Aliidongia dinghuensis: one gene and its partner. The protein of the gene in region 1 interacts with the protein of each later gene in a pairwise test. Links are inferred from orthologs where the notes say so. Each region holds a gene or a part of one and is shown on either strand. Other genes may lie near its edges.

Region 1 (15,054 bases):
TCGCGGCCAAGCAATGATCTCAGGGCAATGATCTCCGCCCAGGCAACGTCCTGACGTCGACGCCATGAAGCTGAGCGGCGCCCAGCTTGCCAATTTCCTGAAGCGGCCGGACGGCGCCGTCACCGTGGCGCTCGTGTTCGGACCGGACGACGGCCTGGTGCGCGAGCGCGCCGACCTCATTGCCAAGGCCGTGCTGGGCGACGCCGGCGACGATCCGTTTCGTCTGGCGCTCCTGACCGCCGACAAGATCCGGCAGGATCCGGCCCTGCTCGCCGACGAGGCCGCCGCCATGAGCCTGATGGGTGGGCGTCGGGTCGTGCGCGTGCGCGATGCCGCCGACGGCGTCGCCGTGCCGCTGAAGCATGTGCTGGAGACCGGCCGCGGCGACGCGCTGATCGTGCTCGAGGCCGGCGACCTTGGCAAGAGCTCGTCACTGCGCAAACTGTGCGAGGCGGCCGACACGGCCGTCGCCATTCCCTGCTATGCCGATGGCCCCCGCGAGATCGCCAGCCTGATCCGTGACACCCTGCAGGCCCAGCGCATCCAGATTGCCGACGAGGCGGTCGAGTATCTTGTCGGCAACCTGGGCAGCGATCGCGGCGTCAGCCGACAGGAGATCGAGAAGCTGGTGCTCTATGCCGGCGCCGGCGGCCGGATCGAGCTCCCCGACGCCGTCGCTTCGGTCGGCGATTCGAGCGCGCTCGAGCTCGAGGACGTGGTCTATGACGCGCTCGACGGCCGGACCGGCAACCTGGACGGCGCCCTCACCCGCCTGTTTCTCGAAGGCCAGGCGCCGGTGTCGATCGTGCGCGCCGTCATGCGCCATGCCCAGCGGCTGCATCTCTGTGCCGCCCAAGTCGCGGCGGGCCAGCCGGCCGACGTGGTGGTGCGCGGCCTCAGGCCCCCGATCTTCTTCAAATACACCGACCGGTTCCGCCGGCAGGTCGAGCAATGGCCGCTCGACCGGTGCGAGCGCCTGCTGAAGCGCCTGACCCAAGCCGAGCTGGACCTGAAGCGCACAGGCTATCCGGACGAGACCCTGTGCCGCCACCTGCTGCTCCATCTCGCGCGCCTCGGCCCTGCACGTCGCTAATGGGCTCGCCGCTGATCCGCGCGTTGGCAATCAACTGAATGGCGATTTTCGGCAATCAACTGTAATCGGCGCGGGTGCTCTCGCTCTTTACGCCGAATTAATTCCCGACCGACAGTATCCACTCCGATAGCACAGGGTGCCCGGCTGGCGATTATTTTCGCCTGCAAGGAATTTTGGGATGGAGGCCAGGGATGATCAAGCTCGATCGTTTGACGATCCGGACGAAGCTGCTGCTGCTGACCGGACTGGCCGTGCTCGTCGCGGCGATCCTCGTGGCGATCAGCGCCTATGACACGCGGGCACGCATGATCGAGGACCGCAAGGACGAGCTCAGATCCATCATCGGCGCGACCGTCGGCGTCGCCCAGAAGCTCGAGGCTGAAGTCCAGGCCGGCCACTTGACCCATGAGGCCGCCGTCGCCTCGCTGCGCCAGACCATCGAGGCGATGCGCTATCGGCCAACCAAGGAATATGTCTTCGCCTATCTGATGGACGGGACCAGCATCGCCCATGGCGGCAATCCCGCCCAGGTCGGCACCAACCGCATGGGGGTGAAGGACGCGACCGGCAAGCTCATCACCGCCGGCTTCGTCGAGGCGCTGAAGCATGCCGACGAGGCGTTCTACACCTACATCTACCCGCGCGCGAGCGGTGGCGAGCCGCTGCCGAAACTCACCTTCATCAAGCGCTTCGCCCCCTGGGACATCTTCATCGGCAGCGGCGTCTACACCGACGACATCGAGGCCGACTTCCAGACCATGATGGGCGAGATCGGTATCGTGGCGTTCGTGCTGCTGGTGCTGCTGGCGGCGGTCGCCCTCGTTATCTCGCGCGACGTGTCTCGCTCGATCGGCCGGCTCCAGCACAAGATGGCGGCGCTTGCGGCGGGCGATCTCTCCGTCACGATCGAGGAGGCCGCGCGGGGCGACGAGATCGGCCGCATGGCCGCCGCCGTGCAGGTGTTCAAGGAACACGCGCTCGAGATCGAGCAGTTGCGTCAGGCACAGGAGGCGACCGAACGCCAGGCGGCGGAACAGCGCCGGGCCGAGACGCTGAAGCTCGCCGGCGCGTTCGAGCAGACCGTGGGCGGCATCGTCGACGCGGTCGGCAGCGCCGCCGACGAGATGCAGCGCGAGGCCGAGAGCCTGTCGAGCAGCGCCCAGGCGGCAAGCGCCGAGGCCCGCGGCATCGCCTCGGGTGCCTCCGAGGCCGAGGGCAATGTCCAGACCGTGGCGGCAGCCGCCGAGGAGCTCTCGGCCTCGATCGCCGAGATCGGCCGGCAGGTCCGCCAGAGCGCCGATATCGCCGGCAAGGCAGTCCATGCGACGGCCCTCACCGACGACCGGGTGAGCGCGCTCGCCGGCGCCGCCCAGCGCATCGGCGAGGTCGTCGGCCTGATCCAGGCGATCGCGAGCCAGACCAACCTGCTGGCCTTGAACGCCACGATCGAGGCCGCGCGCGCCGGCGAGGCCGGCAAGGGCTTCGCTGTCGTGGCGTCGGAGGTGAAGTCGCTCGCGAACCAGACGGCCCAGGCGACCGACGACATCCGCCAGCAGGTCGAAGCAATCCAGGGCTCGACCGCCGAGGTCGTGACCGCAATCCGCGGCATTGCCGAGACGATCCGCGAGATGAACGAGATCGGCGGCGCCATCGCCGCCGCGATCGATCAGCAGAGCGGCGCCACGCGCGACATTTCCGCCAATGTCCAGGAAGCGGCCCGGCACACCTCGTCCGTTTCGGACGGGGTCGGCGCCGTGACCGGCACGTCCGAACGGGTCGGCGGCGCCGCCGGCCGCGTGCTCAGCGCCGCCCAGGGCTTGAGCGACCAGGCGGACGCTCTGAAGCGCCAGGTCGGCCAGTTTCTGGCGACGGTCAGGGCGGCATAAGCCACCCGCCGTCATCTCCGCCTGCGCGGGGATGACGGATAAAGGCAGCGCCCGCCTACCGCAGCCGCTTCAAGAGATGGTCGAGCTGGTCGAGCGTGCGGAACTGGATCGAGACCTCGCCGCCCGAACCTTGCGTCCGGATCTTGACCGCGAGGCCGAGCGAGCCGGTGAGTTCGCGCTCGAGCGCCAGTGTGTCGGCATCGGGCTCGCGCCCACCCCTGCCGGCGCCGTTCTTGTCCGACGCGGGCTTGCGGCCTTGCTGGACCAGGGCTTCGACCTGGCGCACGTTTAGGCCGCGCTCGACGATCTCATCGGCGAGCACCTCCGACGCCTCGACGCCGACGAGCGCCCGGGCATGGCCGGCGCTGAGCTTGCCGTCGGCGAGCAGCCCCTTGACCCGCGGGGCGAGACTCAGAAGACGCAGCGTATTGGCGACGTGGCTGCGGCTCTTGCCGACCGCGCGCGCCAGTTCCTCCTGGGTATGGCCGAATTCTTCCATCAGCCGCTGATAGGCCTCGGCCTCCTCGAGCGCGTTCAGGTCTTCGCGCTGCAGGTTCTCGACGAGCGCGATCTCGAGCGTCTCGCGGTCGCTGAGATCGCGGACGATGACCGGCACGTCGTGCAGCTGCGCCTTCTGCGCCGCGCGCCAGCGGCGTTCGCCGGCGATCAGCTCATAAGCGTTGTGGATCGTCGGATGCACCCGCACCAGAAGCGGCGACAGGATGCCCTTGTCGCGGATCGAGTCGACCAGGCCGGCCAGCTTCTCGTCGTCGAACACCCGGCGCGGCTGGTACCGGCCCGGATGGATCTGGCCGATGGCGACGGTGCGCGACGGCTTGCGCGCCGCCTCCGCATCGGACTCGACATCCTCGCCGAACAGCGCCGACAGGCCACGGCCCAGCTTGCGCGGCTTCCCCTCTTCCGCCATGACGCGGGACCTCGCCTCAATCTCGCTCAATGCGCGTAATCCTGTTCGCGATACAGCACCTCGCTCGCGAGGTGGATATAGGCCTGTGATCCGGCGCAGCGCCAATCATAGAGCAGCACCGGCTTGCCGTGGCTCGGCGCCTCGGAGATGCGCACGTTGCGGGGAATGGTCGTGTTGTAGACCTTCTCGCCGAAATAGCCGCGCACGTCGGACGCGACCAGGTCGCAGAGATTGTTGCGCTTGTCGAACATGGTCAGCACGACGCCCTGCAGGTCAAGCGACGGGTTCAGCGACTTCTTGACCCGGTCGATGGTGCGGACCAGATGGCTCAGGCCCTCGAGCGCATAGAACTCGCACTGCAGCGGCACCAGCACCGCGTTGGCCGCGACCATGCCGTTCAGGGTCAGGAGGCCCAGCGACGGCGGGCAATCGACCAGGACATAGTCATAGACAACCTTGAGCCGCTCGATCGCGTCCTTGAGGCGGTATTCCCGGCGCGCGGTCTCGACCAGCTCGACCTCGGCGCCGGCGAGCTCGACCGAAGCCGGCACCAGCTGCAAGCCCGGCACGGAGGTCGAGACCAGCGCGCCGCCGATCTCATCCATGCCCATCAGCACTTCATAGGTCGTGATGACTCGCTGCTTCTGGCTGATGCCGAGCCCGGTCGAGGCATTGCCCTGCGGGTCGAGATCGATCAGCAGCACGCGCTTCTCGGCCGCGGCCAGCGCCGTCGCCAAGTTGATCGCCGTCGTTGTCTTGCCGACCCCGCCCTTCTGATTGACGATCGCGAACACGCGCGGCGTCTTGGCGTTCGTTTTGCCGGCACCGACGATCCCGATCGCCTCGTTTTTACCGCTCACGAGTCGGAGACTCCACTTCGAGTATAACGCCTGAAGGATCGGAGAGGCTCGGCCGCTCCGTAACCCTCATGTGCCAGGATTTTCGCGCTTCGGTCAATTCATCGGCCTGACGCGCGCCCTTGAGAAATACGCATTTGCCCGCCGGTTTCAGGAACCTCACGGCATGGTCGAGCAATTGCGCGAGCGGCGCAAGGGCGCGGGCCGTCACCACGTCGGCCTCGAACGGTGGCACGGCCTCGATCCGCTTGTTGTGAATCGTGACTGCTGTGCCGGTAACCCGCGCTGCCTCATGGAGAAATGCGCATTTGCGCGCGTCCGATTCAATCAGATGGACGCGCGGGCCGCCGAGGATCGCCAGGATCAGGCCGGGCAGGCCGGCCCCGCTGCCGAGGTCGACGAGCACCTCCGCGGCAGCGACTCGGTCGTGGATCTGCGCCGAATCGAGAATGTGCCGGCGCCAGACGTCGCCGAGCGTCGCCGGGCCGACCAGATTGATCTTGGCGTTCCACTTGGCGAGCAGCGCCACATAGGCAACGAGCCGGTCCCGTGTTTCACGTGAAACAGCGGCAAGGACAGCGAATTCGGCCTCGGTCAGCGGCGCTGTCATGCCGAGGCGCCCTGCCCTTGCGGTGTTTCACGTGAAACACCGTTAGCACTGTTCAGTTTGATCATCTTTACGCCGAGAGCCGGAGCTTGCCGCGCCGCACATGCTTCAGGAGTGCCATCAGCGCCGCCGGCGTCACGCCAGGGATCCGGCCGGCCGCGCCCAGCGTCGCAGGCCGGGCCTGGCTCAACTTCTGACGCACCTCGTTCGACAGGCTGCCGACCTCGGCATAGTCAAGATCCACCGGCAGCTCCAACGTCTCGTCGCGCCGGAACGCGGCAATGTCGGCCTCCTGGCGGGCGATATAGGCGGCATAGCGGCAATCGATCTCGATCTGCTCCGCCACGTCCGGCCGCAGCTCGGCGAGCGCCGGCCAGACGCGAGCGAGCCGTGCCAAGTCCATCTCCGGATGGGCCAGCAGCTGAGCGACCGAGCGCACCTGTCCGTCTTCGTTGACTGCGATACCGTGACGCTTCAGCGCCGGTGGCGTCATGGCGAGACCGACGACCAGACTCCTGGCCTCGGCGAGCGCCCCTCGCTTCGCCTGCCAATGCGCCCGCCGCTCGGCGCCGACGCAGCCGATCGCGAGACCGAGATCGGTCAGGCGCCGATCGGCATTGTCGGCACGCTGCAGCAGCCGGTATTCGGCGCGGGACGTAAACATGCGGTAGGGCTCGCTGGTGCCGCGGCCGATCAGGTCGTCGATCATCACGCCGACGAAGGCATCAGCGCGGTCGAGCGTAAAGGCCTCGGAACCGCCGGCCGCAAGCGCGGCATTGAGCCCCGCCATCAGCCCCTGCCCCGCCGCTTCCTCGTAGCCGGTCGTGCCGTTGATCTGGCCGGCAAGATAGAGGCCGGGAATGCGCCTGGTCTCGAGCGTCGCCCCGAGCTCGCGCGGATCGACGAAGTCATACTCGATGGCATAGCCCGGCCGCAGCATGACCGCCTGCTCCAGGCCCGGAATGGTCTTCAGCATCGCCAGCTGCACCTCTTCCGGCAGCGAGGTCGAGATGCCGTTCGGATAGACCGTGTCGTCGTCGAGCCCCTCTGGCTCGAGAAAGATCTGGTGCCGCTCGCGGTCACCGAAGCGCACGACCTTGTCCTCGATCGACGGGCAATAGCGCGGGCCGGTGCCCTCGATCTGGCCGGAATAGACCGGCGCCTGGTCAAGGTTGGCGCGGATGATCTCGTGGGTCGCCGTGGTCGTACCGGTTATGTGGCAGGCGATCTGCGGCGTCGTAATCCTGGTCGTCAGGAACGAGAACGGCTCCGGCGGATCGTCGCCCGGCTGCATGTCGAGCTGGTTCCAGGCGATGGTCCGCCCGTCAAGCCGTGCCGGCGTGCCGGTCTTCAAGCGGCCGAGCGCGAAGCCGGCGCGGGCGAGCGTGGCGCTCACGCCCAAGGACGGCGCCTCGCCGACCCGGCCGGCCGGGATCTTCTTGCGTCCAATATGGATGAGGCCGCGCAGGAACGTGCCGGTCGTCAGCACGACCCGGCCGGTCGCGATCGTCCGGCCATCACCCAGCACGACGCCCGCGACCCGGCCTTCGGCATCGAGCGTCAGATCCTCGACCGCGCCCTCGACGATGGCGAGATTGTCGTACTCGGCCAGGATCTCGGTCATGGCCTGGCGATAGAGCTTGCGGTCGGCCTGGGCGCGCGGCCCTCGCACCGCCGGGCCCTTCGACGCATTCAGCATGCGGAACTGGATGCCGGCGCGGTCGATCGCCCGGCCCATGACGCCGTCGAGCGCATCGATCTCGCGCACGATATGGCCCTTGCCGAGCCCGCCGATCGCCGGGTTGCACGACATCTCGCCGATCGTCGAGCGCTTGTGAGTGACCAGCGCTGTATAGGCGCCGAGCCGCGCTGCCGCGGCCGCAGCCTCGCAGCCGGCATGGCCGCCGCCCACGATGACGACGTCGAATTTGGTCAAGGAATTCATGGCGGGCCGGACATTACGCTTTCCGACCCCCGCCCGTCGAGGTCGCTATTTGCCGATGCAGAAATCGCGAAAGATCACATCCAGCAGATCTTCGACATCGACCCGCCCGGTAATGCGGCCGAGCGCACGGACCGCCAGCCGCAGGTCTTCGGCAACCAGCGCCGGGTCCCGCCCGACAATCGCCCGGCCGAGACAGGCGGCGCATTCCTCCAAGGCTGCGCGATGGCGTTCGCGCGTCACCACCGGCGCATCGCCGCTGGCAAGCAGCCCCTCGGCCCGCACGGCGAGGGCCGCGACCAGATCCCCCATCCCAGCCCCCGTCGTCGCGGACACGCCAAGCCCATCGGGCGGCACCGGCGCCAGATCGGTCTTGTTCCAGACCAGCACGGTCGCGTCGTCGCGCAAGGCCACGAAATCGACAACATGCGCCGGCCGCGTCGCATCGAGCACGAGCAGGCGCAGGTCTGCGGCCTCAGCCCGCGCCCGCGCCCGGCGGATGCCTTCGGCCTCGATCGGGTCGGCACCGTCGCGAATGCCGGCGGTATCGGCCAGGATGACCGGATATCCCTCCAGATCCAGATGCACCTCGATCACGTCGCGCGTCGTGCCGGCGTGGGCCGAGACGATTGCGGCGTCGCGGCCGGCAAGCGCATTCATCAGGCTCGACTTGCCGGAATTGGGCGGCCCGATCAGCGCCACCGACAAGCCGTCGCGCAGGATCTCGCCACGCCGCCCGTCGGCCAGCCGTGCGCGGATCTCCCGCTCCAGCGCCTCGGCTGCCGCCCGGGCTGGGCCCAGCAGATCCTCGGGCAGGTCTTCGTCCGGGAAATCGATCGCCGCCTCGACATGGGCGAGCGTGCGGGTCAGGCGCAACGCCCAGTCCTCGGCGATCCGGGCGAAGCCGCCCGCCATCTGACCCAGGGCCTGGCGCCGCTGGGCCGCCGTTTCGGCCGCGATCAGGTCGCCCAAGCCCTCCGCCTGGGTCAGGTCAAGCTTGCCGTTCAGGAAGGCGCGCCGGGTGAATTCGCCAGGCTCTGCCATGCGGCAGTCGGCGAGCCGCCCGAGTGCCGCCAGCAAACCCGAGATCACGGCCGGGCCGCCATGCACGTGAAACTCGGCGACATCCTCGCCCGTGAAGCTCGCCGGTCCGGGGAACCACAGCACCAGGCCGCGGTCGATCGTCTCACCTGTCGCCGGATCGACGAGTGCTGCAAGATGCGCGGTGCGCGGCGCCGGCACGCCGCCGGCGATCGCGGCCAGGCTCGCGCCAGCCGCTGGCCCCGACACGCGCACAACCGCGACCCCTGCCCGGCCGCGCGCGGTCGCCGGCGCGAAGATGGTGCGGCCCGTCATGGGATGCGACCCGGCATGGCCTTGTCAGCCCGCCGCCGGCACCTGGTCCGGCGCAAGCCGCAGCCGCTCGACCGGCCGGCCGCCCACCAGGTGGCTTTCCAGGATCTCGTCGATGTCTTCCCGGGTGCGATAGCCGTACCAGACACCTTCCGGATAGATCACCATGACCGGGCCCAGCTCGCAGCGGTCGAGGCATCCCGCACTATTGACACGGGTTGCCGGCAGCCCCAGCTCCTTAACACGTACCTTCATGTAATCCCTGAGTTTTTCGGATCCTCCGTCGGCGCAGCAGCCGCGTTTATGGCCCGGTGGCCGGACGTTCGTGCAGCAGAAGACATGGGTCCTGAAATAGGGTCGCTCGGCCGTATCCATCGTCGCTCCTGGTCGTCCAAGCCGCCTTGGCCTGGTGCCGGGAAACCTAATAGGATGCGGCGATTGGAACAACGGCGGCATAGCCGCTCGAACGAGGTGCCATGGCATCGAATCAGCTCGCCGCCGAGACCAGTCCCTACCTGCTGCAGCACAAGGACAACCCGGTGCACTGGCGGGCCTGGGGTGCGGCGGCACTCGCCGAGGCGCAGGCGACTGACAAGCCGGTCCTGCTGTCGGTCGGCTACGCCGCTTGTCACTGGTGCCATGTCATGGCAGCGGAGAGCTTCGAGAATCCCGAGATCGCCGCGGTGATGAACGAGCTCTACGTGCCGATCAAGGTCGACCGCGAGGAGCGGCCCGACATCGACGCGATCTACCAGCAGGCACTGGCGCTGATGGGCGAACAGGGCGGCTGGCCCTTGACCATGTTCCTGACGCCCAAAGGCGAGCCGTTCTGGGGTGGCACCTATTTCCCGCCAGCCCAGCGCTGGGGCCGGCCCGGCTTTCCGGACGTGCTGCGCGGCGTCGCGGCGCATTACCGGCGCGAGCCCGACAAGATCGCCCGCAACGTCACGGCGCTGGCGAACGGCCTCGCGCAATCCTCGACGGCGCGCTCGGCCGAGGATGCGATCACCCCCGCCCTGCTCGACCAGATCGCCGAGCGTTTGGCCCAGGCGGTCGACCCGGTCCATGGCGGCTTCGGCCAAGCCCCGAAATTCCCGAATCCGTCCAATCTCGAGCTGCTGTGGCGCGGCTGGACGCGCGCGCGCCTCGATCTCTGCCGCGACCGCGTGCTCTTGACGCTCGACGCCATGTGCCAAGGCGGCATCTACGATCATATCGGCGGCGGCTTTGCCCGCTATTCGACCGACGAGCAGTGGCTGGTGCCGCATTTCGAGAAGATGCTGTACGACAACGCCCAGCTGGTTTCGCTGCTGACCGCCGCCTGGCAGGAGACCAAATCGTCGCTCTATGCCGCCCGGATCGACGAGACGATCGGCTGGGTCCTGCGCGAGATGCGGGCGCCGGACGGCGGCTTCTCCTCAACCATCGATGCCGATGCCGAGCATGAGGAAGGCAAGTTCACCGTCTGGACCGAGGCGGAGATCGACCGGCTGCTCGGGCCTGATGCCGGCCTGTTCAAGGCGCATTACGACGTGACCACCGCCGGCAACTGGGAAGGCAAGACCATTCTCAACCGGCGCAATCGGCCCGGTTTCGCCCATCCGGAGGTCGAGGCCACCCTCGCCCGCTGCCGTGCCGTGTTGTTTGCGGCCCGCGAGCAGCGGGTGCATCCAGGGCTCGACGACAAGGTGCTGGCCGACTGGAACGGCCTGATGATCACCGCGCTCGCCGAGGCAAGCCTGGCATTCGATCGGCCGGACTGGCTCGCCGCCGCGGCCGAGGCCTGGCGCTTCGTTACGACGCGGATGATGCCGGCAGACGACCGCCTCCATCATTCCTGGCGTGGCGGCCGGCATCACCCGGGCACGCTCGACGACTACGTCGACATGGCGCGCGCCGGTTTAGCCCTCCACGAGGCAACCGGCGACGACGCTTATCTGGCCCAGGTCGAGCGCTGGGTTGCCGTACTCGATCGCCATTTCGGCGATCCGGCCGGCGGCTATTTCTTTACGGCCGACGATACCGAAGCACTGATCGTCCGCACCAAGAGCGTCGCCGACAATGCCGTGCCGGCCGGCAATGGCACGCTGGTCCATGTCCTCGCCCGCCTCTGGGCGAGCACCGGCCGCGCGGAACATCGCCGGGCGCTCGACCGTCAGATCGCTGCCTTCGCCGGCGAGCTCGAGCGGAATTTCTATCCGCTCGGCACCTACCTGAACGGGCTCGATTTCGCCATGCGTCCCGTCCAGATCACGATCGTGGGCGCGCGGGATGCCGAAGACGCCAAGGCCCTGCTCGCCGCGGTCCATGAGACGAGCCTGCCCAATCGGCTGGTGCAGGTCGTGGCCGACACCGGCAGCCTGCCGGCCACCCATCCGGCCATCGGCAAGGCGCGTCTCGGCCGGGCCGCGACGGCCTATGTCTGCATCGGCGAGACCTGTTCCTTGCCGATCACCGAACCCGCGGCGCTTGCCGCAGCGCTTGCGGGCGTTTGAACCAGCGACGTCTTCTTCCTGCCAAGAGGCCTCTGATGAACACAATAACGATCGAAACCGGCGACGGCCCCATGAATGCCTATCTGGCCTTGCCGCCCAGCGGCCATGGTCCCGGCATCGTCCTGATCCAGGAGATCTTTGGCGTGAACCAGGTCATGCGCGATCTGGCCAACGCATTCGCCGCCAAGGGCTATGTCGTTGCCTGTCCCGATCTGTTCTGGCGCATCGAGCCCGGCATCGACATCACCGATAAGACCGAGGCCGAATGGGCCCGCGCCTTCGACCTGTTCAAACTGTTTCACGTGGAACACGGCGTGCGCGACCTGCGGGCGACGCTGGCGGCACTGCGGGCCCATTCCGCCTGCAGCGGCAAGGTCGGCGCGGTTGGCTACTGCCTCGGCGGCAAGCTCGCCTATCTGATGGCAACCCGCACCGACGTCGACTGCGTGGTCGGCTATTACGGCGTCGGGCTCGACGAGCTGCTGGGCGAAGCGGTCCATATCCACAAGCCGCTGATGCTCCATGTCGCCGGGCGCGACCAATTCGTGCCGCCGGCAGCCCAGGCCAAGATCCACGAAGTGCTGGACAAGCATCACCACGTGACAATCCACGACTATCCGTCGAACGATCATGCCTTCGCCCGGGTCGGCGGCGCCCACTACGATCCGGAGGAAGCCCATATCGCCAACGGCCTGACCGAGCATTTCTTCGCTCGCCACCTGTCCTGACAGCGGAGACGCAAACCATGGTCCACGCCATCCGCATCCATAAGCCAGGCGGTCCGGAAGCGCTGCAGTGGGACGAGATCGAGGTCGGGGCACCCGGCCCCGGTCAGATCCGTCTGCGCCACACCGCGGTCGGCCTCAACTTCATCGACGTCTATCACCGTACCGGCCTCTACCCGCAGCCCCTGCCCTTCATACCCGGCATGGAAGGCGCCGGCGTGGTCGAGGCAGTCGGGCCGAATGTCACCAGCCTGAAGATCGGCGACCGGGTCGCCTATGCCGGCTCCATCGGCAGCTATGCCGAGGCCCGGCTGATCCAGGCCGACCGGGTCGTCAAGCTACCGGCCGGCATCACCGACCAGCAGGCGGCCGCGATGATGCTGCAAGGCATGACGGTCCGCTACCTGATCCGCGAGGTCTATCCGGTCAAGGCCGGCGACACGATCCTGATCCACGCCGCGGCCGGCGGCGTCGGCCTGATCCTGTGCCAATGGGCGAACGCGCTCGGCGCCACCGTCATCGGCACGGTGTCGAGCGAGGAGAAGGCGGCGCTCGCCCGAGCCAACGGCTGCCATCACCCGATCATCTACACCCACGAGGATTTCCAGAAGCGGGTCGTCGAGATCACCCAGGGCAAGAAGCTGCCGGTCGTCTATGACTCGATCGGCCGCGATACATTCAACCAGTCGCTCGACTGCCTCAGGCCGCGTGGCCTGCTGGCGCTGTTCGGCCAGGCCTCCGGCACGGTGCCGCCGGTCGACCTCAATATCCTGGCCCAGAAGGGCTCGCTCTCCATCACCCGGCCGACGCTGCAGACCTTCATCGCGACCGCGGACGATCTCAAGACCACGGCTGAGGATCTGTTCGACGTCGTCTTGGGCGGCAAGGTCAAGATCTCGGTCAATCAGACTTATCCGCTGAAGAATGCCGAGCAGGCCCATCGCGATCTCGAAGCGCGCAAGACCACCGGCTCGACCGTTCTGACCGTCTGACAGCTTCGAAAAAGGCAAATAAAAACGGCGGCGTATTTGACTACGCCGCCGTTTCTATTTCGACTTGATCGAGAGATCAAGTATTCATCGCATCGAAGAAGTCGGCATTCGTTTTCGATTGCTTGAGCTTCTCGAGCAGGAACTCCATGCCGTCGACGACGCCCATCGGCATGAGCACGCGGCGCAGCACCCACATCTTCGAGAGCGTGCCCTTCTCGACCAGCAACTCTTCCTTGCGAGTGCCGGACTTCGTAATGTCGAGCGCCGGGAACGTACGCTTGTCGGCGACCTTGCGGTCGAGCACGATTTCCGAATTGCCGGTACCCTTGAACTCTTCGAAGATCACCTCGTCCATGCGCGAGCCGGTGTCGATCAGCGCGGTCGAGATGATGGTGAGCGAGCCGCCCTCCTCGATGTTGCGCGCGGCACCGAAGAAGCGCTTCGGCCGCTGCAGCGCGTTGGCGTCGACGCCGCCGGTCAGCACCTTGCCCGAGGACGGCACGACCGTGTTGTAGGCGCGGGCCAGGCGGGTGATCGAGTCCAGCAGGATGACGACGTCGCGCTTGTGCTCGACCAGCCGCTTCGCCTTTTCGATGACCATTTCCGCGACCGAGACATGGCGCGAGGCCGGCTCGTCGAAGGTCGAGCTCACGACCTCGCCCTTGACCGAGCGGGCCATGTCGGTCACTTCCTCCGGCCGCTCGTCGATCAACAGGACGATCAGATAGACTTCCGGGTGATTGTGCGAGATCGCATGCGCGATGTTCTGCAGCATCACCGTCTTGCCGGTCCGCGGCGGCGCCACGATGATCGCGCGCTGGCCCTTGCCCAAGGGCGAGATCAGGTCGATGACGCGCGTCGTCATGTCCTTGCGCGTCGGGTCCTGGTTCTCGAGCTTCAGCTTCTCGTCAGGGTAGAGCGGCGTCAGGTTGTCGAAGTTGATGCGGTGGCGGACCCGGTCCGGCTCGTCGAAATTGATCGAGTTGAGCTTCAAGAGCGCGAAATAACGCTCGCCGTCCTTGGGCGCACGGATCTGGCCCTCGACCGTGTCGCCCGTGCGGAGGCCAAAGCGGCGCACCTGACTCGGGCTCACATAGATGTCGTCCGGGCCGGGCAGATAGTTCGCTTCGGGCGAGCGCAGGAAGCCGAACCCGTCCTGCAGGATCTCGAGCACGCCGTCGCCGAAGATCGCGACGTCATTCTCGGCGAGCTGCTTCAGGATCGCGAACATCATGTCCTGCTTGCGCAGGGACGAGGCGTTCTCGATCTGCAGTTCCTCGGCAAAGGCGAGGAGCTCGGCCGGAGTCTTGCGCTTGAGTTCCTGGAGATTCATCGGTGCGGTCGCAATAGGGAAGAAGGAATGGGGAAGCCCGAGATGACATGAACCGTGCAAAGGGGCAGGACAGACCCGCCGGCATGCAACCGGACACGCTAGACAATTTCGGGAAAGAGACGCCGGAGACCCGGCTGCTTTGCTTGTTTAGGCGAGGTGCCCGCTCAAGTCAAATGCGTTGTGGAGACCTCTGCCTGTTCGCTGGGCATGCCGCTGGTCAAAAGGGTTTCACCACCACCAGAATCACGATCCCGATCATGAGGACTGTCGGCACTTCGTTCACCACGCGATAGAAACGCTCGGAATGGCGGTTCCGATCCTCGGCGAACGCACGACGCCAGCCACCGAGAAAATGCTGAACCACCAGCATGGCGAAAACAAGGCCAAGCTTGGCATGGATCCAGCCGTTATGCCAGTCGACGACGCCGGGTGTCGACAGCAGCAAGCCGCCGAACACAAGGGTCGCGGTCATCGCCGGCAGCATGATGCCGCGCGACAGGCGCCGTTCCATGACCTTGAATATCTCCGACTGGGCCGAGCCCGCAGGCGCCGCCGCGTGATAGACGAACAGACGCGGCAGATAGAGCATGGACGCCATCCAGGCGATCACGCTGATGATGTGCAGCGACTTGATCCAGGGATAGGCGGCGGCGAGAAAATCCATGCTATGACCCCATCTGTCCACAAGGGCAGCCGGACCGGCCGGTCGAGCAGATCCTGTGGCCGGCGCTTGACCGGATCGGTTCCGGTGCGGCGATCGCCCGGCGCACCTCATCGGCGAGGCCCGCAATGAAATCGGCGTCCGCGCCGACGGTCGGCACCCGGACATAGGCCGGAACGCCT
Region 2 (14,982 bases), on another replicon or contig:
AGCTGCGTGCCGCTCAGAACCGAGATATTGAGCGGGACTTCCTTGACGTCTTCCGCGCGCTTCTGCGCCGTGACCGTGATGACTTCGGTGCTGGACGCCCCGTCGGCGAGCGCTGCCAGCGGCGCCAGCAGAAGCGCGCCGCAACCGGCGCCGCACAAGAACCCGGCTCGCTGCCCCATTCATCCCCCCGTCCGATGAACAACCCCTTGTCACGCAAGTGCAATCTTCGTTCCACTTGCGTGACTGGGATGGACGGGGAGTTCTCGTCAGGGTCGGGCGAGCAGGTCGATCAGGCTGGAGGTATCCCAGCGGTTGCCGCCGCGGGCTTGGACGCGGCCGTAGAACTGGTCGACGAGTGCCGTGACCGGGAGCGCCGCCTTGTTGCGCTTGGCCTCTTCGAGGCAGATCGCCAGATCCTTGCGCATCCAGTCGACGGCAAAGCCGAAGTCGAACTTGCCTTCGGCCATGGTCGCGGCGCGGTTCTCCATCTGCCAGGACTGTGCTGCCCCCTTGGAGATGACCTCGACGACCTTGTTCGGGTCGAGCCCAGCGCATTGCGCGAAATTGATGCCCTCGGACAGCGCCTGGACCAGGCCGGCGATGCAGATCTGGTTGACCATCTTGGTCAACTGGCCGGCACCGACCGGCCCCATCAGCGTCACGGCGCGGCCGTAGTGGACCATGACCGGCTCGGCCTTGGCGAAGGCCGCGGCGTCGCCGCCGACCATGATGGTGAGCTTGCCGTTGACGGCGCCGGCCTGGCCGCCCGAAACCGGGGCGTCGAGGAAGGCGATCCCCTTCTCGGCGGCGAGCGCCGCCAACTCGCGCGCGACGTCGGCCGACGCGGTAGTGTGGTCGGCGAGAATGGCACCCGGCGCCATGCCGGAGAAAGCACCGCCGGGCCCGGCCACGACCTCGCGCAGGTCATGGTCGTTGCCGACGCAGACGAAGACGATCTCGGCACCCTTGGCAGCCGCGGCCGGCGTCTCGCCCGAGGCCCCGCCGTACTCGGCGACCCAGGCCGCGGCCTTGGCGGCGGTGCGGTTATAGACGGTCACTGCATGGCCGGCGCGCTGCAGGTGGCCCGCCATCGGATAGCCCATGACGCCCAGGCCCAGGAATGCAAGCTTCATCGTCCCCTCCTCCCCGTTTGGTCGAAACTATTCCTCGCCGCCGATCAGCACTTCGTGCAAGGCATTCCAGCTGGCCTCGTCCGGCGTCAAGAGCAGGCCGCCGTCGTGGGTGCGCGGCGTATAGGCCGAGCGGTCGAGCCGGCGCGAATAACCGCCCGCCTCGCGGTGCAGCAGCCAGCCGGCGGCATGGTCCCACGGCAGAAGCCGATGATAGAGCGCGAAATGGACGCGGCCGCTCGCAAGCGCCAGATATTCCTGACCGGCGCAACGGAAGCTGAACACGGAGCCCACCAGGTTCGACCGGCCGGCGATCTTGCGCACGAGCTGGCGATTGCCGAAGCGCAGCGTCAGCGAGCCGCTCATATGGTCCGGCGTCGCCGGCGCCGCCACATGCAGGCGCTGGCCGTCGAGCCAGGCCCCCTCGCCGCGCCCGGCAACCGCCATATGATCCTTGACCGGATCGAGGATCCAGGATTGTACCACCTCGCCGCTGCGGATGAGCGAGACCATGACCGCGAACAGCGGGATGCCGGCCGCGAAATTGGCCGTGCCGTCGACCGGATCGATGACCCAGACGGGCGTGTCGCCCGACAGCCGCTCGAGCACGGTCGGGTCTTTGGACGCCGCCTCTTCGCCGACGACGATCGAGCCCGGCAGCAGGTCGCAGAGCTGCGGCGTGAGGCGATGCTCCGTCTCCAGATCCGCGATCGTCACCAGGTCGCCCGGCGCCTTCGCCTGGATGTCGCCCGTCTCCAGGCGCTGGAAGCGGGGCAGGATCAGATCGGCCGCGGCCTCGCGCAGCAGGGTCGAGACCTTGGTCGTGTCGGGCAGCATGCGTCCGAACCTTTCGGCGACGGGTGGCGGAGGGAGATCAGCGTTCGCGGGCGGCGAAACGGTCGAGATCGGCCTGGTTTATGTTGACGACGAGATGGGCGACATGATCGTCGTCATGCCGTTCCAGCACCTCGCCATGGCGATAAAGCCAGGCGATGCCGGCGCCGTCCATCAGGTCGACGTCGAGCGGGACTGGTCGTACACCGTCGATGAGGCGCGTGTCGAGCAGGTGCCGCAACGCGTCGCACCCCTCGCCCGTCGCGGCTGAGAGTGCCACCGCGTCATGATTGCGCCCGGCCCGGTTGACGATCGCCTGGCGCGTCTCGCCGTCCAGCAGGTCGATCTTGTTGAGCGCCTCGACCAGACCGCGCTCGACCGCCTCGCCGAGGCCCAGGTCCTTGAGCACTCCATGGACGTCTTCGCGCTGCGCCTCGGTATCGGGATGCGCCACGTCGCGCACATGGACGACAACGTCCGCCTCCTGCACCTCTTCGAGCGTCGCGCGGAAGGCCGCGACCAGATGGGTCGGCAACTCGGAGATGAAACCGACGGTATCCGACAGGATCGCCTTGCGGCCCGACGGCAGCTTCAAGGTCCGGAGCGTCGGGTCGAGCGTCGCGAACAGCAGGTCCTTGGCGAAGACCTCGGACTGGGTCAACCGGTTGAAGAGCGTCGATTTGCCGGCGTTGGTGTAGCCGACCAGCGCCACGATCGGATAGGGCACCCGACGCCGCGCCTGGCGGTGCAGCGAACGGGTGCGCTTCACGTCTTCGAGCTCGCGCTTCAGCTTGGTGATGCGCTCGCCGATCAGGCGCCGGTCGATCTCGAGCTGGCTTTCGCCGGGGCCGCCGAGGAAGCCGAAGCCGCCGCGCTGCCGTTCGAGGTGGGTCCAGGACCGGACCAGGCGCGAGCGCTGATAGGTCAAGGCCGCGAGCTCGACCTGCAGCCGGCCCTCATGGGTGCGGGCGCGGGCGCCGAAGATCTCCAGGATCAGGCCGGTCCGGTCGATGACCTTGCATTTCCAGGCCTGTTCCAGGTTGCGCTGCTGGACCGGGCTCACCGCCGCATCGACGATGACGATGCCGATCTCGAGCTCCTCGACGAGCTCGGCCAGCTTTTCGACGCTGCCCTTGCCGATGAGCGTCGCCGGGCGCGGCTGGTTGAGCTTCACCACCTCGGCGTGGACCACGTCGAGCTGGATCGCCTCGGCGAGCCCAACCGCCTCGGCGAGCCGCCCTTCGGGCGCCCGCACGGCGCCGGCGCTTTCCGACGGTGCTAGCTTCAGATGTGGATATACAACGAGTGCGCGGCCGGTGGAGGATCCGCCGGCCTCGGTTTCATGCCCCATAGAACTCATGCCGCTCAGGCGTCGCCTTCCTTGTCGCCGTCGAACAGCTGCACCGGTGCCGCCGGCATGACGGTCGAGATCGCATGCTTGTAGACGAGCTGCGAATGGGCGTCACGGCGCAGCAGGACGCAGAAATTGTCGAACCAGGTGATGATGCCCTGGAGCTTGACGCCGTTGACGAGGAAGACGGTCACCGGCGTCTTGTTCTTCCGGACGAAGTTGAGGAACACGTCCTGCACATTCTGCGACTTTTCCGACATGGGGAAATTCCCTTCTTACGAGTTGTTGGAGCTCCAGAGAGGAGCTCGGGCCTTCCGGTTCCCGACAATGGGGCCCGACAAAAAAAGTTCCTGCACGTTCCGCGCCGATGGCATCTGGGCCGATGGCACCTCGGACGGGCAGACTTCGTCTTGGGACAGGATTTGTACACGCGTCCCGCCCGTTGCAAGTTCGCTACTGCGAAATCTCGCGCGCAAGGGCCATGCAATCTCTGAAGTGACGGGCCGGCTTCAAATGGGCGAACTCGTCTTCTGCGGCGAGGCCACCCTCCGGCCCATGCACCAGAATCGGCACGCAGCCGGCATTATGGGCACAGGCGATGTCGATTCCCGTATCGCCCACGAACCAGACCGTGGGCCCGGCCGCAATGCCGCTGCCGTCGAGCGCCAGGTCGATCGGCGCCCGGTCGGGCTTGTCGCGCGCCGCATCGCCGGCACCCACGGTCTTGCTGAAATAGCGTTCCCAGCCGAGCGCCGCGACCTCGCGCCGCAGCAAGCGCCCGGTCTTGTTCGACGCGATCGCCACGTAGTAGCCCTCCGCCGCCATCGCGTCGATCAGCAGCTTGGCGCCGGGCAAGGGGGTGAGACGCTCGATATGCAGCGCCTCGAACGCGTCGAGATAGAGCTTCTGTGCATGCTGCCAGCGGTCGCCGAACATCGCGGGAAACGCGTCGCGCAAGGATTTGCGGACCTTGAGGCGCGTCTCCTCCAGCGTCCAGGGATCGTGGCCCATCTGGACGAACATGGTGTTGAGCGCCGCGTGGATCGTGCCCCAGCTGTCGACCAGCGTGTTGTCCCAGTCGAAGACCAGCGCGGACGGGCGTCCGACGCCCATGCTCCTGCCCATTTCGGGACCTCCGCTCACGCCCACTTCCACGTCCCGGCCGCCGCTCCGGCGATTTCCGCCATGTGCGCCATGTATTTCTCGCGCAGCTCGCGCGTGAACGAGCCCGGCTTGCCGTTGCCGATCGGCGTCTCGTCGATCTGGGTGATCGGCATGACGAAGGAGGTCGTGCTGGTGACGAAGGCCTCGCGCGCGGCATGGGCCTCCTTGATCGAGAACGGGCGTTCGACGAAGCGCAGGCCGGCCGCCTTGGCAAGCTCGATCACCACCAGGCGGGTGATGCCGTTCAGGATGGCGTTCGTTGCGGGCCGGGTGACGAGGTCGCCGTCGGGCGTCACGATCCAGGCGTTGCTCGACGTGCCCTCGGTGATGAAGCCGTCGCGATCATACTGCCAGGCCTCGTAGGCGCCGGCCTCGCGTGCCGCCTGCTTGCCGAGCGCCGCCGGCAGCAGCGCCACCGACTTGATGTCGCAGCGCGCCCAGCGGATGTCGGGAATGGTGATGGCTTTGACGCCGTCCTCGATGGCGGTCTGCGCTATCGGCTTCGCCCGCCGGGCGACGGCGACGACCTGGGGCACCGCGTCCCGTGGAAAGACGAAGTCGCGCGGTGCCACGCCGCGGGTGATCTGCAGATAGACGCTGCCGTTGCGGATGCCATTTCGCTTGGCAAGATTGTCCAGCACGAAGGTGAGCGCCCGGTCGCTCATCGGCCGCTCGATGCGCAGCTCCGAGAGCGACCGGTCGAGACGCTGCAAGTGCAAGTCGAGGTCGACGAACTTGCCGCCGGCGAGCGCGATCACCTCATAGACACCGTCAGCGAACTGATAGCCGCGGTCCTCGATATGCACGGTCGCGCTGCCATAACGAACGAAGCGACCGTTGACATAGGCGAAGCGCGACATGGGGGTCCTCGGCGGATTGGTGGCGACGAGGCACCAGTATGCGGGGCAGGCCCGCTGTCGTGAAGCGCACCCTTTGCAACCGCAATCTTCTGAAACGCCGACCCCATTCTCGGATCGGCCCCCGTCAGTCTGCGGCCGTCAGTCTGCAGCCGTCAGGGTGCGACCTTGAGCCCGCGGTCGCCGTTGAGGACGCCCAGCGACTTGAGCTTGCGGTGCAGCGCTGAACGCTCCATGCCGATGAAGGCGGCCGTGCGCGAGATGTTGCCGCCGAAGCGCGTGACCTGGGCCAGGAGATATTCGCGCTCGAACACCTCGCGCGCATCGCGGAGCGGCAGGCTCATGATCTCGCCGCCCTTCTCCCATTTCAGCACGGTCGGCACGATCGAGCCGATCTCGGCGGGCAGCATGTCGGCCCGGATCGGGTCCTTCGGCTCGCCGGGCGCCATGATCAGCAGCCAGTCGACCACGTTCTTCAGCTGGCGCACGTTGCCGGGCCACTCATAGGCCTGAAGCGCCGCCATCGCGTCCTCGCCGAGCTCGCGCGCACTGACGCCGGCGCTCTGGGCCGAGCGGGCCATGAAATAGCGGGTCAGCTGCGGGATGTCGTCGCGCCGCTCGCGCAGCGGCGGTACTTTGATCGGCACGACCGACAGGCGATAGAACAGATCCTCGCGGAAGCGGCCGGCGAGGATCTCCGCCGGCAGGTCGCGGTTGGACGAGGCGACGACGCGGACGTCGACCTCGACCCGGTTGTTGCCGCCGACCCGCTCGAACACCTGGTCCTGCAGGACGCGAACGATCTTGCCCTGGGTCTCGAGCGGCATGTCGGCGACCTCGTCGAGCACGAGCGTGCCGCCGTGCGCCTGCTCGAAGGTGCCGATCTTGCGCGGGCTGTCCGGGCCTTCGGCGCCCGGCTCGGTGCCGAACAGCTCGATCTCGAGCCGTTCCGGCCGCATGGTCGCGCAATTCAGCACGACGAACGGCCCCTTGCTGCGGCGCGAGCGCGCGTGGAGCAGCCGGGCCGCAACCTCCTTGCCCGAGCCGGCCGGACCGCTGATCAGCACGCGGCTGCCGGTCGGCGCCACCTTGTCGATCGCCTGGCGCAGATGGTTCATGACGCTCGAGCCGCCGACCAGTTCGACGTCGGCGCCGGACCTGAGCTTAAGCTCCTCGTAGTCGCGCTTGAGCCGGGCGGCCTCGATCGCACGCTCGACCAGCAGCAGCAGGCGGTCCGACTTGAACGGCTTCTCGATGAAGTCATAGGCGCCGATCTTGATGGCGGCGACGGCGGTCTCGATCGTGCCGTGACCCGAGATCATCAGCACCGGCAGCTGCGGCGCCTCGCGCCGGATGATCTTCAGGATCTCGATGCCGTCGAGCTCGCTGCCCTGCAGCCAGATGTCGAGGATGACCAGGCTCGGCTGCCGGGCCCGGATGCGCGCCAGCGCTTCCTTCGAATCGGCCGCCTCGCGCGTCTGATAGCCCTCGTCCTCGAGGATGCCGGAGAGCAGCATCCGGATGTCGGCTTCATCGTCGACGATCAGGATGTCATGCGCCATGGACCACTTCCGTCTGTTTCATCACGCCTGACACGCTGTCGGGGCGATGGGCCGCTTGATCCGCGCCGCCGGGGAAGGCCAGGCTGACCCCCGCACCGCCGATCGAGCCATCGTCTAGTATCAATTCGCCCGCGTGGTCTTCCATGATCTTCTTCACAATGGCAAGCCCCAGACCGGTGCCTTTGGCCCGAGTCGTGACGTAGGGCTCCGTCAAATTCTCCCGGCCCTCTTTCGGCAGGCCCTTGCCGTTGTCCTCGACCGACAGGATGGTCCTGCTGCTTTCGACCAGCAAGCGCACGCGGATGCGCCCCGGCTGGCCCGTATTGCCGGCCGCCGTCTCGGCGACCTGGCGGGCCTGGATCGAGTCGATGGCGTTCTGCAGCAGATTGGTCAGCGCCTGGCTGATCTGGCGCGAGTCGCAGCTGACCTCGACCGGCGCTTGCGGCAGATCGACCGTGAAGTCGATCTCGGGATGCGCGGTGCGCTGAAGGAAGACGCCCTGGCGGGTAAGCTCCAGCAGGTTCTCCCGCCGCATGAGCGGCGCCGGCATGCGCGCGAAGGACGAGAATTCGTCGACCATGCGGCCGATGTCGCCGACTTGGCGGATGATCGTGTCGGTGCAGAGCGTGAAAGTATCCGGGTCGCTCTTGATCTCGCCCAGGTATTTGCGCTTCAGGCGCTCGGCCGACAGCTGGATCGGCGTCAGCGGGTTCTTCATCTCGTGCGCGATGCGGCGCGCGACATCGGCCCAGGCGGCCTTGCGCTGGGCTGACAAGAGTTCGGTGATGTCGTCGAACGTCACGACATAGCCGGGCGTCGCTCCCGGCCCCTGCTCGCTCGCGATCCGGACCAGGAGCACCATGGCGCGCGCGCCGACCAGGAGCCGGATCTGCCCTTCGACCAGCCGGTCGGGCCGGTCCATCGCGGCAGCGATGAGCGGTGCCATCTCCGGCACGATCTCGGCGAGCGGCAGGCCCTGCAGCGCGTCGAGGTCCCGATCGAGCAGGAGCGAGGCCGACTTGTTCGGCAGATTGACGAGGCCGCGCTCGTCGAGGCCGATCACGCCGGCCGACACGCCGGAGAGCACCGTCTCGGTAAAGCGCCGGCGCAGGTCGAGCTGCAGGTTCGCCTCGACCAGGTCGGTCTGCTGCGTCTCGAGCCGCTGGGTCATGAGGTTGAAGGCGCGGCTCAGGCTGCCGAACTCGTCGTTCTCGTCGAGCTCCGCCGTGCGGGCCGAGAGATCGCCGCTGCCGACCTTCTGGGCCGCGACCACGAGGCCGCTGATGCGGCGCGAGATCTGGCTCGCGAAATTGACGCCGAACCAGACGGCGGCCAAGAGCAGCAGCAAGGCCGCGGCACCGAAGATCAGGATGAATTTGATCTGATAGCCCGAGCGCTCGCCTTCGAGCCGTTCGTACTGGGTCACCGCCGCGTTGGTCGCGATCAGGTGATTGAGCACGCGCGTGTCGACCGGACGGCCGACATACAGCATCGCGTTCGGGATCGCCTCGACCGCGACCAGCGCGCGCACGCGGTCCTCGGCCTCGCTGTTCAGGATCGCGACCTCGCCGGTGAGCGCCTTGGCGAAAGCCCAGGACGGCGGCTTTTCGAGCGAGAGCGCCGCGCTGAATGCCGACTGGCCGAGGATGGCGCCGGTCTGGGCGTTGTAGACGAGCCCCTCAGTCAGGCCGCGCAGCCGGACCTCGTCGTCGATGAACGCGCTCAACGCCTTGGGATTGCGCGCGAAGCTGAAGGCGTTGCGGTTGATGTCGGCCGCGACCTCGAGCGCGTCGGCGCGGATGTTCTGCTGATGCTCCTCGAGATAGGCCTGTGCCACCGCGCGTGATTCCTCGATCGCGGTCCTCACCTTGTCGCTGAACCAGGACTCCATGCCGAAGCTCAGGAACAGGTACGAGAAGATCGCGACGATGATGGTGGGCGTGACCGCGACCGCGCTGAACAGGACGACGAGGCGGATGTGCAGGCGCGAGCCTGCCTGGCCGCGCCGCCGCTGCGTCCAGATCTCGACCAGTCGCTTCGCGACGATCGCGCCGAACACCAGCAGCAGCACGAGGTTGAGGGTGAGCAACAGCAGCAGCAGGCTGCCGTGGTCGGACCCGAAGGGCGGCGCGCCGGTGAAGGTGACGTAGGTCGCCAGCACCGAGCCGATTGCGACCACCGCCAGGATCAAGGCGGCGATGCGGCCCAGTCCGGGACGGCCTGTTGCCCAGGCGGCAAAGCGATGGCGAAAGGAAGGCCTTATTGTCGGGTGTTCCGTGCTCATCTCGTGACCCAGTGGTGCCTCACCGCGCCGCACCACCGTCAAGCGATCGCATGTTCATGGGGACGAGACATCGACCGTTTCCGCGAGCCGGCCCGCCCCTGCTCGCGGTGCGTCGGTCATTTTAGGCCGCGGACCACCTGGATGTCCAACTCCCGGATCTTCTTGCGCAGGGTGTTGCGGTTGAGACCCAAGAGCTGCGCCGCCTTGATCTGATTACCGCGGGTGGCGCCCAGCGTCAGCAGGATGAGCGGCCGCTCGACCTCGCGCAGCACCCGGTCATAGAGCCCGCCGGCCGGCAGCGCGTCCTTATGGGCCGCGAAATAGTCCCGGAGATGCCGTTCGACCGCCTGCCCCATGCCCTCGTTCGCCGGGATCTCGCTGGTCGCGGCCGCCGGTGTCGCCTCGGCCAGCTCCTGCTCGATGACGCTGAGATCGATGACTTCCTGGGCATAGAGTGCTGCGATGCGGCGCACCAGGTTCTCGAGCTCGCGGATATTGCCGGGCCAGCGATATTCCTTGAGCCGCTCCATCGCGTCGTTGGTCAGGCTCTTCAAGGGCAGGCCCTCGCTGGATGCGAGGCCGAAGAAATGCCGGGTCAGCGCCGGGATGTCCTCGCTCCGCTCTCGGAGCGGCGGCAGGCGGATCGGCACGACGTTCAAGCGATAGAACAGGTCCTCGCGGAACAGGCCCTGGCGGATCAGCTGCTTCAGGTCGCGATGGGTGGCCGCGATGATGCGGACATTGGTGCGGACGGCGGTGCGGCCGCCGACGGCGGTATATTCACCCTCCTGCAGCACGCGGAGCAGCCGGGTCTGGGCCTCGATCGGCATGTCGCCGATCTCGTCCAGGAACAAGGTCCCGCCCTGGGCCTGCTCGAAACGGCCCTGGCTGCGTGCGACGGCGCCGGTGAAGGCTCCCTTCTCGTGACCGAACAGCTCCGACTCGATGAGCTCGCGCGGAATCGCCGCCATGTTGACCGCGACGAAATTGCCGTTCCGGCGCTTGCCGTAGTCGTGCAGCGCGCGGGCGACCAGCTCCTTGCCAGTGCCGCTCTCGCCGTTGATCATGACAGTGAGATCGGTGCCCATCAGGCGCGCCAGCACCCGATAGATCTCCTGCATCGCCTGGGAGCGGCCAATGAGCGGCAGCTGCTCGTCGGCCTCATGGCCCTCGCCCAGCGTCGGCAACAGCGTGGTCGGCGCCGACAGCGCCCGTTCGACCACGTTCACGAGCTCGCGCAGGTCGAACGGCTTCGGCAGATATTCGAAGGCGCCCCGCTCCGTCGCCTTGACCGCGGTCATGAGCGTGTTCTGTGCGCTCATGACGATGACGCGCAGGTCCGGCCGCATCTTCTTGATACGCGGCAGGAGGTCGAGGCCGTTTTCGTCGGGCATCACCACGTCGGTGATGACCAGGTCGCCCTCGCCGTCGGCGACCCAGCGCCACAGCTGCGCGGCATTCCCCGTCGTCCGGACGTCGTGCCCGAGGCGCCCCAGTGCCTGGTTCAGCACCGTGCGGATCGCACGGTCGTCATCGGCGACGAGGATGGTTGAACTGGTCATTCAGCGGCTCCGTCCCTTGTGACCATCGGCAACAGCGCGCGGAACACCGTCCGGCGCGGCTGGCTGTCGAACTCGATCACCCCGCCATGGTCGCCGATAATCTTGGCGACCAAAGCAAGGCCCAGCCCCGTGCCGTTGCGCTTGGTGGTCACGAACGGATCAAACAGATGCGCCTGTAGATCCTCGGGGATGCCGGCGCCATTGTCCTGGACCGACACCACCAGGGGCAGATGCACGCGGCTGTCGCTGCCGGGCACCGCAAGCCTGATGCCATGTTGGTAAGCGGTGGTGAGTGTGATCTCTCCGCCCTCCTCCGGCACCGCTTCTGCCGCATTCTTAATCAGATTGAGGAAGACCTGCACGAGACGGTCGCGATTCCCGCGCACCGGCGGCAGCGACGGGTCGTATTCCTCGATGAAGCGAACATGCTTGCCGAACCCGGCCTGGGCGACCTTGCGCGCCCGCTCCAGCACCTCGTGGATGTTGACCGCGTCCTGTTCGAACGGGTGCGGGTCGGAGAACACGTCCATCCGCTCGACCAGCGCCACGATCCGGTCGGTCTCGTCGCAGATGAGGCGGGTCAGCTCCTGGTCGGCCGGGCCGACCGTCTGCTCCAGCAGCTGTGCGGCACCGCGGATGCCCGACAGCGGGTTCTTCACCTCATGCGCCAGGATCGCCGCCATGCCGGTGACCGAGCGCGCCGCATGGCGATGGGTCAGCTGCCGGTCGATCTTCTGCGCGAGTGACAGCTCGTGGAACGACAGCACGACATGACCCGGCCGCTCGACGACGGGGGCCACCGAGATCGAGACCAGACGCTGGCCCAGCCGCGGCGTCTCGAGGTGCATGCCGAATTCCGAGACGGTGCCGTCCGAGAGGCGCGCCTGTTCCACGAGTGCCATGATCGGGCTGTCCCGCGGCACGAGCTCGGCCAGCGACAGGCCGGCGAGGACCGAGGCGCCGGCATCGAAGAACTGCTCCGCCGAGGGATTGACCATCCGGATCCGGTCATGGTCGTCGACGACGACGACCGGCGTCGCGAGCGCCGCCAGCACCGCGTCGGCGTCGGCCGCGCCCGCATCAGCCACAAGGGGCTGCGCACCGATTGGCCGGGTGACGCCGGTCATGAGGGCCGTCATGCGGCCTGGCGCTCGAGCAGCGGATCGTAGAAGCGTCGGATCTGCTCGCGCACCTTGTCGGCGTCATCCATCTGGTTGAGGCCCGCGCGGAACTCGGCCGAGGCCGGCAACCCCTTGGAATACCAGGCGACATGCTTGCGGGCCATGCGGACACCGGTCTCGCGGCCGTAATGCACGAGCATGTCGTCGAAATGGCTGAGCAGTGCCGCCAGCTGATCGGCCAGCACCGGGTCGCCGACACGGCGCCCCGATTTCAGGAACTCCGACACCTGGGCGATGAACCAGGGCCGGCCATAGCAGCCGCGGCCGATCATGACGCCGTCGGCACCGGACTGATCGAGCGCGGTGCGCGCGTCATCAAGCGTCACGATATCGCCGTTGGCGACGACCGGGATCCTGACCGCTTCCTTGACGGTGCGGATGAAGGCCCAGTCCGCGGTGCCGGTGTAGAACTGCTGCCGGGTGCGCCCGTGCACGGTCACCATCCTGATGCCGCAGTCCTCGGCGATCTTGGCGAGCCGGGGCGCGTTGAGGTTGGCATGGTCCCAGCCCATGCGCATCTTGAGCGTGACCGGCAGGTCGACCGCCTTGACCGTCGCCTCAAGGATCTTCGCGGCGCCGACCTCATCGCGCATCAGCGACGAGCCGGCGTGGCCGTTCACGACTTTCTTCACCGGGCAGCCGAAATTGATATCGATGATCTGGGCGCCCAGGTCGGCATTGAGGCGCGCCGCCTCGGCCATGACCTCGGGCTCGCAGCCCGCGATCTGCACCGACATCGGAAATTCCTCCGGCGACTTCTCGACCATCTTCATGGTCTGCCGCGTCTGCCGGATCATTGCCTGGCTCGCGATCATCTCCGACACGACCAGCCCCGCGCCGTGGCGCTTCACCAGGCGACGGAACGGCATGTCGGTCACCCCGGACATCGGAGCGAGGATTACCGGGTCCTTGAGCGTAACCGGGCCGATAGTAATGCTCATTTGCTGCGCACGCCGATCGATTTGCCTAAAGCCTGGGCAGCTTACCGGCATTTTCTCGCAACTGCAACATTGCAGGTCCGAGATGTCGAGAGACGGGCGATGCTGACCGGGCGGGAAGCGGCAAAATAATGCGTTTGCAAACAAATAAAAAGCGCCGGCTTGGCATGGGAGCCGAGCGGGCGCGTTTCCCGCGGGGCGCTGCAGCACCCGTGTCGCTTGTCCCGCGTGCGACGGACGGGCTAGTCTCCGCCGCCATGAGCGATCCTTCCCTTTCCGCCCCCGCCCCCACCGTTCATGTCCTGATCGTGGCGGCCGGGCGTGGCGCCCGCTTCGGCGGGCCTTTGCCCAAGCAATATTGTTCCTTGGCGGGTCAGCCGGTCCTGCGCCGGACGCTCACTGCGTTTCTTGCCCATCCCGCCGTCGCCGGCGTCCGGGTGGTCATTCATCCGGACGATCGGGCGCTCTATGACGCGGCGACGGACGGTCTGGATCTGGCCGAGCCGGTGGCCGGCGGGGCAACGCGCCAGGAATCGGTCCGCAACGGGCTCGAGGCGATCGCCCCGGCCGCGCCTGACCTGGTGCTGATCCACGACGCGGCACGCCCGCTGATCTCGGCCGGGACGGTCGACCGGCTGATCGCGAGCCTGGCCACGCATGTCGCGGCGATTGCGGCCGTGCCGGTGCGCGACACCGTGAAGCGTGCCGAGGGCAGCCGGATCGCCGACACGGTGGACCGGACCCATCTCTGGCGAGCGCAGACGCCCCAGGCGTTCCGCTTCGCCGACATCCTGGCCGCCCATCGCGCGGCCGTCGGTCTCGATTTGACGGATGACGCGGCCGTGGCGGAACGCGCCGGTCATCCCGTGGAGCTGGTCATGGGCGACGAGGACAATTTCAAGATCACTACGGCGGACGACCTCGCCCGGGCCGAGGCAGCCATGATGGCGCGGCTCGGCGACGTGCGCGTCGGCCAGGGCTTCGACGTGCATCAGCTGGTGCCGGGCGACCATTGCTGGATCAACGGCATCCGCATCGCGCACGACCAGACCCTGCTCGGCCACTCCGATGCCGACGTCGGCCTGCATGCGCTGACCGACGCCATCCTGGGCGCCATCAGCGCCGGCGACATCGGCCAGCATTTCCCGCCGACCGACGAGCGCTGGCGCGGCGCCGCCTCTGACAAGTTCCTGGCCCATGCCGGGAGCCTGGTCAAAGCCAAGGGCGGCATGATCGCCCATTGCGACGTCACCATCATTTGCGAACGGCCGAAGATCGGCCCGCATCGCGCCGCCATGGCCGAACGCATCGCCGAGATCCTGGGCTTGTCGCTCGACCGGGTCAGCGTCAAGGCGACGACGACGGAGAAGCTGGGCTTCACCGGCCGCGGCGAAGGCATCGCGGCGCAGGCGACTGCCACGGTCCGCCTGCCCTTCGACCTGCCAGCCCCTGGCATCGCCTGAGCTCCGGCATGGGCGGAACTGCCGGCGCCAAGCTGCTCGCGACCTGGTTCGGCGCGGGGCTCGCACCCAAGGCACCGGGGACCTGGGGCTCGATCGCGGCCCTGCCCTTCGCCTGGGTGATCCAATGGTGGGGCGGTTCCGCGGCGCTCGTGCTGGCGGCGACCTTGCTGCTGCTCGCCGGCTGGGCTGCTGCGGACCGGCTCGTACGGGCGAGCGGCATCAGGGACCCGCAGTCGATCGTCGTCGACGAGGTGGTCGGCCAATGGTTGACCCTCGCCTGCGGACCCCTCAGCATTCCGGCCTATCTGATCGGCCTGATCCTGTTCCGGGCCGCCGACATCACCAAGCCGTTCCCGGCGAGCTGGGCCGATCGCAAGATCGGCGGCGGCTTGGGCGTCATGCTCGATGATGTGCTGGCGGCGATCTATTCCGGTTTCGGGCTCTGGCTCATCGATCGCGTGGTGGGGCTCTAGATGATCGACGCCGACATCCTCGCCGCTGCCGAACGGCTGCTCGACCTGGCGCGCACGCGCGGCCTGCGCCTCGGCACGGCCGAATCCTGCACCGGCGGCCTGATCGCCGGTGCCTTGACGGCGATTGCCGGCTCGTCGGACGTGGTCGAGGCCGGCTTCGTCACCTATTCGAACGAGGCGAAG

Evidence for each region.
Region 2: the proteins of rho (region 1) and hfq interact in binary tests that used the Escherichia coli proteins (3 or more experiments, as listed by UniProt). The link is inferred for Aliidongia dinghuensis from one-to-one orthologs.

The regions. Positions count from the first base shown.
Region 1 is NZ_BMJQ01000012.1:36,962-52,015, forward strand. Bases 12,084-15,054 are described here. They hold rho (transcription termination factor Rho), read right to left. Parts: upstream 14,212-15,054; coding sequence 12,955-14,211; downstream 12,084-12,954. Other genes in these bases: IEY58_RS21740 (quinone oxidoreductase family protein), read left to right, coding at 12,084-12,878; hemJ (protoporphyrinogen oxidase HemJ), read right to left, coding at 14,429-14,875; hemH (ferrochelatase), read right to left, coding at 14,877-15,054. In the rest of the region: LPS assembly lipoprotein LptE, read left to right, coding at 1-17; holA (DNA polymerase III subunit delta), read left to right, coding at 65-1,093; IEY58_RS21695 (methyl-accepting chemotaxis protein), read left to right, coding at 1,285-2,979; IEY58_RS21700 (ParB/RepB/Spo0J family partition protein), read right to left, coding at 3,035-3,937; IEY58_RS21705 (ParA family protein), read right to left, coding at 3,934-4,740; 16S rRNA (guanine(527)-N(7))-methyltransferase RsmG, read right to left, coding at 4,757-5,362; tRNA uridine-5-carboxymethylaminomethyl(34) synthesis enzyme MnmG, read right to left, coding at 5,442-7,316; tRNA uridine-5-carboxymethylaminomethyl(34) synthesis GTPase MnmE, read right to left, coding at 7,362-8,669; IEY58_RS21725 ((2Fe-2S) ferredoxin domain-containing protein), read right to left, coding at 8,694-9,041; IEY58_RS21730 (thioredoxin domain-containing protein), read left to right, coding at 9,143-11,161; IEY58_RS21735 (dienelactone hydrolase family protein), read left to right, coding at 11,197-11,889; more of IEY58_RS21740, read left to right, coding at 11,907-12,083. UniProt on the Escherichia coli protein: Facilitates transcription termination by a mechanism that involves Rho binding to the nascent RNA, activation of Rho's RNA-dependent ATPase activity, and release of the mRNA from the DNA template.
Region 2 is NZ_BMJQ01000004.1:433,382-448,363, forward strand. What follows is about bases 1,953-4,851. They hold hfq (RNA chaperone Hfq), read right to left. Parts: upstream 3,576-4,851; coding sequence 3,330-3,575; downstream 1,953-3,329. Other genes in these bases: IEY58_RS10315 (inositol monophosphatase family protein), read right to left, coding at 1,953-1,967; hflX (GTPase HflX), read right to left, coding at 2,005-3,315; IEY58_RS10330 (HAD family hydrolase), read right to left, coding at 3,769-4,440; dat (D-amino-acid transaminase), read right to left, coding at 4,455-4,851. Also shown: IEY58_RS10305 (TonB-dependent receptor), read right to left, coding at 1-179; IEY58_RS10310 (NAD(P)-dependent oxidoreductase), read right to left, coding at 267-1,133; more of IEY58_RS10315, read right to left, coding at 1,161-1,952; more of dat, read right to left, coding at 4,852-5,339; nitrogen assimilation response regulator NtrX, read right to left, coding at 5,492-6,898; IEY58_RS10345 (sensor histidine kinase NtrY-like), read right to left, coding at 6,888-9,182; ntrC (nitrogen regulation protein NR(I)), read right to left, coding at 9,299-10,744; IEY58_RS10355 (two-component system sensor histidine kinase NtrB), read right to left, coding at 10,741-11,871; tRNA dihydrouridine synthase DusB, read right to left, coding at 11,880-12,866; IEY58_RS10365 (bifunctional 2-C-methyl-D-erythritol 4-phosphate cytidylyltransferase/2-C-methyl-D-erythritol 2,4-cyclodiphosphate synthase), read left to right, coding at 13,121-14,326; IEY58_RS10370 (phosphatidylglycerophosphatase A family protein), read left to right, coding at 14,335-14,799; IEY58_RS10375 (CinA family protein), read left to right, coding at 14,800-14,982. UniProt on the Escherichia coli protein: RNA chaperone that binds small regulatory RNA (sRNAs) and mRNAs to facilitate mRNA translational regulation in response to envelope stress, environmental stress and changes in metabolite concentrations.